Regions from separate parts of the Bacillus sp. DU-106 genome, predicted to be linked through region 2. Evidence: riboswitches for the same ligand, from Rfam matches in the RefSeq annotation. Region 2 holds a riboswitch; the other holds the start of a gene.
The links. A riboswitch is a leader RNA that binds a small molecule or an ion and turns the genes downstream of it on or off. The one in region 2 is predicted to bind cyclic di-GMP.
Positions count from the first base shown of each region.

Region 1: linked by a shared signal. The riboswitch ahead of C3Y97_RS05455 (SpaA isopeptide-forming pilin-related protein) and the one ahead of C3Y97_RS02230 (methyl-accepting chemotaxis protein) in region 2 are both predicted to bind cyclic di-GMP.

Region 1 covers NZ_CP026607.1:1,046,320-1,048,730, forward strand. The annotation lists gene C3Y97_RS05450 (TetR/AcrR family transcriptional regulator) at 273-809, shown strand; cyclic di-GMP riboswitch class I at 982-1,074, shown strand; gene C3Y97_RS05455 (SpaA isopeptide-forming pilin-related protein) at 1,134-2,411, shown strand, end outside.
Region 2 covers NZ_CP026607.1:417,286-419,696, reverse strand. The annotation lists gene C3Y97_RS02230 (methyl-accepting chemotaxis protein) at 1-1,165, opposite strand, end outside; cyclic di-GMP riboswitch class I at 1,300-1,384, opposite strand; gene C3Y97_RS02225 (anaerobic C4-dicarboxylate transporter family protein) at 1,667-2,411, shown strand, end outside.

The sequences.
Region 1 (2,411 bases), 630 kb from region 2:
GCCGTCTTATAAAGTAATAAGAAGGACTAAATTGGTAAATTTTATTAATGGATATATTTTCAATAAATACAAAAGTATAGATGTATAGTCAGCTTTGTGTGTTTAATGTTATCATATTGAATGATATGGAAATTTTTAATAGAATAAGTAACTAAAAATTCAAAGGTAATGAAGCTTTTGTTGTATAAAGAAAATACTTAGTAGTAATCAACAATATTAAAAATAAGATTCGTATTTATATAAATTTAGTAGAAATGGGGTTTTAAAAAGGAATGAGTATAAGCATAACGCGGCAAAAGATTTTGGCGGCCGCTTCTCAAATTGTGCAATGTAAAGGGGTTGCTAAATTAACCTTAGAAGCAGTGGCAAAAGAGGCGGGTGTAAGTAAAGGTGGATTATTGTATCACTTTTCAAATAAAGAAGCTTTAATAGAAGGTATGATAGTCAGAGGGGTAGAGGATTATGAAGGGGCCATTTACAATAAAGTAGCGGAAGACTCAGAGAGGAAAGGGAGATGGGTTCGCTCTTTTGTAGAGGAAAGATTAAATAATGAGAGAAGAACAGAAGAGTTATCTAGTAGTATGATGGCAGCATTCATGTTAAAACCTGAATTACTTGAGCCATTACAACAATCATTTCAGCAACTGCAAAAGAATATAGAAAATGATGAGATAGATTCAGTTTGTGCAACAATTATTAGATTAGCAGCAGATGGATTATGGTATTCGGAATATTTAGGGGTTGGAAGACTAAGCCCCGAGTTAAGAGAAAAAGTGATTCAAGCTCTTATTAGTAATTCATATAAATAGAATATGCGAACTATATAATGCGAAAATAATTCACCATTGCTTCTTTAATGTAGTGGTGAATTGTTTTTTTTATTAGAAAAATAGAACAATTTTATAGAGTATTGAATTATAACCGTCCAGACGGTATAGTAATATTTGGTTTAAGAGGAAAATGAAACAAAAAAAGAATAAAAGATATTTTTAGCACACTATTCGAAAGGATAGGCCGCAAAGCTTAGAGTCTACGGTAATACATATTGGTTACTAAGATCGTCTGGTTGCACATTTTTGATGCAACCGGACGGTCTTTTTTTGTTATATAAATATAAAAAATAGGAGGGAACTATGCAAATGAAAAGTACTAAAAGACATATTTCAATGGTTTCATTAGTTTTTCTAGTATTATTTTCAGTGCTGAATGTGTGGGCTCCAGTTATTCAAGCTGCTGTGATGAAAAGTCCAGTGGACGAAATTAATATTTCCCGTACTGATGGCACGACATCTGAACCGTATCAAGCCTCAGATGGTATGAAAGTAGAAGTGAAGTGGTCAGCTAAAGAAAAAATAAAAAGTGGAGATCAATTCACAATTGATATGCCAAAAGAGTTTCGAAAAGACCTTATGAATATGAGTTTTCCTTTAAAAGATGCTGAAGGAAAAACAGTTGGTACATGTGAGATGAAAAAGGGTCTATTAACGTGTACTATGGGGGATTACGTAGAAGGAAAGAATAACATTAAAGGTTCTTTATTCGTAGAATTCTACTTTGGTCTAGAAGCATATGATGGTGTTAAAGAAATTCCATTAGAATTTAACGTTGATGGTCAAATCGTCAATAAAGAAGTAAATGTAAGTAATACGACAGAGAGACCGAAGCCACAGCCCAATACAGATAATCTATTGAAATGGGGTTCTTATAATCAAGAAGATCCTTCGATTGCTGATTGGCTTGTATATGTAAATGCAACTGGAACAGAAATGCAAGATCTTAAATTAACAGATACATTAGGACCTGGGCATGAGTTAATTACAGACAGCGTAGTATTAGAAGAGGCTGTATTTGAAGATGGTTATGCACCAACAAATATTAAGCCAGCAGATTTATCTAACATTAAAATTAATGCAACAAAGGCTGGATTTACAATTGAGTTTCCAGACAGTTCAAAAGGTTATATTTTAAGATATAAAACAAAGATTACTAATCCTTCTGCAAAGCCTCATAAAAATACTGTGAAATTAGAAGGTAAAAATATTAAAACTGAAGAAAAAGTAGGACAAGTATTTGTAAGTGGTGGAGGGGGAACCGGTTCAGGTGACGATAATCCACCTAGTATTGAAAAAAATATAGTTGATGAGAATGGCAAGCTTGTAGAGAATGAGCAGCTAACACAAATGGATCAAGTGATTCAATACCAAGTTGGTACACATATACCGAACGATCCTCCTAAATACACATCAATGGTAATTCGTGATGATTTAGAAGATGTTTTAGAAGTATTAGAGGCAAAAGTATATGATCAAAATGGCCAAGATATTACTTCTAAAGGGACGTTAAAGATAGATAAGCAAAGAAGTGAAGTAACATTTACGTTTGGTGAGAATTTTGACTATAAGTCATATGAA
Region 2 (2,411 bases):
CTAACGAATAAATGATGGAAGATAAATCTTGTACTGCATTTTGGATTAAACTCATTTGATTAATAATTTGTCCAATCACTTCATTACCTTCAATTGAATGTTGCTCCATACCTTCAGAAGCAACCGCAACTTGTTTCGCAGCCCCAGTTATCTCTTCTACCTTATCTTCCATTCCATGTACAATCCCTAAACATTGTTGTACTGAAGTTTTTTGAGACTGTGCCCCTACTCTTAAACCTTCAATAGAACTTGCAATCTCTTGAACTGCCATGCTGTTTTCCTCTGTACTCGCCGACAATTCTTGTGAAGAAGAAGAAACTTGCTCAGCAGTTTGCCTTACTTTATCTATAATCCCTTTAAACTTTTCAATCGTGTTATTGAAATAAACATTAATAATTCCAATATCATCTGGTCTTTCTTTTAATTTAATACTCAAGTCACCTTCGCCAATTTTACGTAACCCTTCTCGTAAATCTTTTAATGGAGCTAGCGAGTGACGCACGATAAAGAATTGAGTAATAGTCGCAATTGCTAATGAAATAATGATAAAGAGTAAACCCTGTATCATAAACTTCTCTTTTGTAATAGGAACAATGGAAGCATCTAAGTCAGCGGCAACAATTGCAATAATATTGTTTTCTCCATCTGTAATTGGTTCTAATATTGTCACCCACGAACCTATTTCATCTTCATATACTTCTGTCATTTGAGCCTTTTTCGTATCAATCACTTTATCGTATGCCTTCATCCAATGAGCGGGTTGTTCATAATAATCTCCCGGCTTTATAGGAAACGCATTTGTTAACTCTGTAGTCAAACCAACGAGTTGTAATTCTCGCTTTTCATTCGGCTTTGCTCCTGTAACATACGTTTGTCCAACGCTTTTCAATTCTTTTGATACTTCATCTAATTTCTCTGTTAACTTTTCTTTTTTCACTTTTTCGGCTGTAGGATCTTTCGCCATGTCTCTAACTAATTCTACATCCAGTTTTTTCAATACTATTTCTCCTGTTTCAATAGACTGCCTTTCAAATAAAGACATCATACTATTTTGAAACATATTGAAACTTAACGCACCCATACTTCCAACAAGTGTCAAAATAACTAATACGGTTAATAAGACGTTCTTTTGAAGGAACGATAACTTATGCCAATATTTTTTCATTAATATCCACCTTCCTTAATCAACACAAACAAAAAAACAAAATATATGGATATTTTGTTTGAAAATGTTTCTCAATATGTTCGAGAATAAAAAAAAGCCAATGTAAAAGCATTGGCCAAGACCAACCCTATCCGTCCGGTAACTGGCTAGCGTAGCCTTTCGACCTTAGCTCCTGTAGTTTTGCGTCCTCATGTTTCCATCAGTTTGCCTTTCTCGCTGAACGAGTTGAACGATATGGGAGTTCTATGAGAATTAATTTATTCTCTTTCAAAGATTACAACATATAAATCAAAATGTCTACTTATTTAGAGATATAAATACAAATTTTTAATGCATTGCTTTTTCGAAATAATTTCAAAAAGTACGTGAATGTTACTTTTTTTGTGTTATATAATAAAAAATGTATAAATAACAAGGATTTCTTCGGGTATTTATTTAATTTTCATTCAAATTAAACTATTCGAATATATCTTAACTAATGAATTTCGGAGGTAGTTTATCATGTTTTGGCTACAATTTCTTACCTTGTTACTCTGTATTTTTATTGGTGCACGCCTAGGCGGAGTTGGTTTAGGAGTAATGGGTGGAGTTGGTATGGCAATACTCGTTTTTGTCTTCCACCTACAACCAACCGCGCCTCCTATCGATGTAATGCTTATGATTTTGGCAGTAATTACAGCTGCTGGTGCTTTGCAAGCTGCTGGAGGAATGGACTATCTTGTTCATCTAGCTGAAAAGGCATTACGAAAAAATCCAAAGCGTATTACTTTTTTTGCTCCAATTGTTACTTATTTATTCACACTATGTGCAGGTACTGGTCACGTTGCCTATTCTGTACTTCCTGTTATTGCAGAAGTCTCTCGTGAATCAGGGATTAGACCGGAACGCCCAATGTCAATTGCCGTAATCGCTTCTCAACAAGCAATTACAGCTAGTCCAATTTCAGCTGCCACAGTTGCTCTTTTAGCAATGTTAGCTGACTATAAAATCACTTTATTAGATATTTTAAAAGTGAGTATTCCTTCCACTTTCATTGCTTGTATGTTAGCAGCATTCGTTGCTAGTAAGATGGGAAAAGAATTAAATGAAGACCCTGAATACTTAAAACGATTAAAAGAAGGAATGATTCCTAAGCTTGAAGAGAAAAAAGAATTTGTAGGTGTAAAGGGCGCAAAATTATCAGTTATCCTTTTCCTTGTAGGAACCTTCCTTGTTGTACTTCTTGGTTCATTTGAAGCACTTCGTC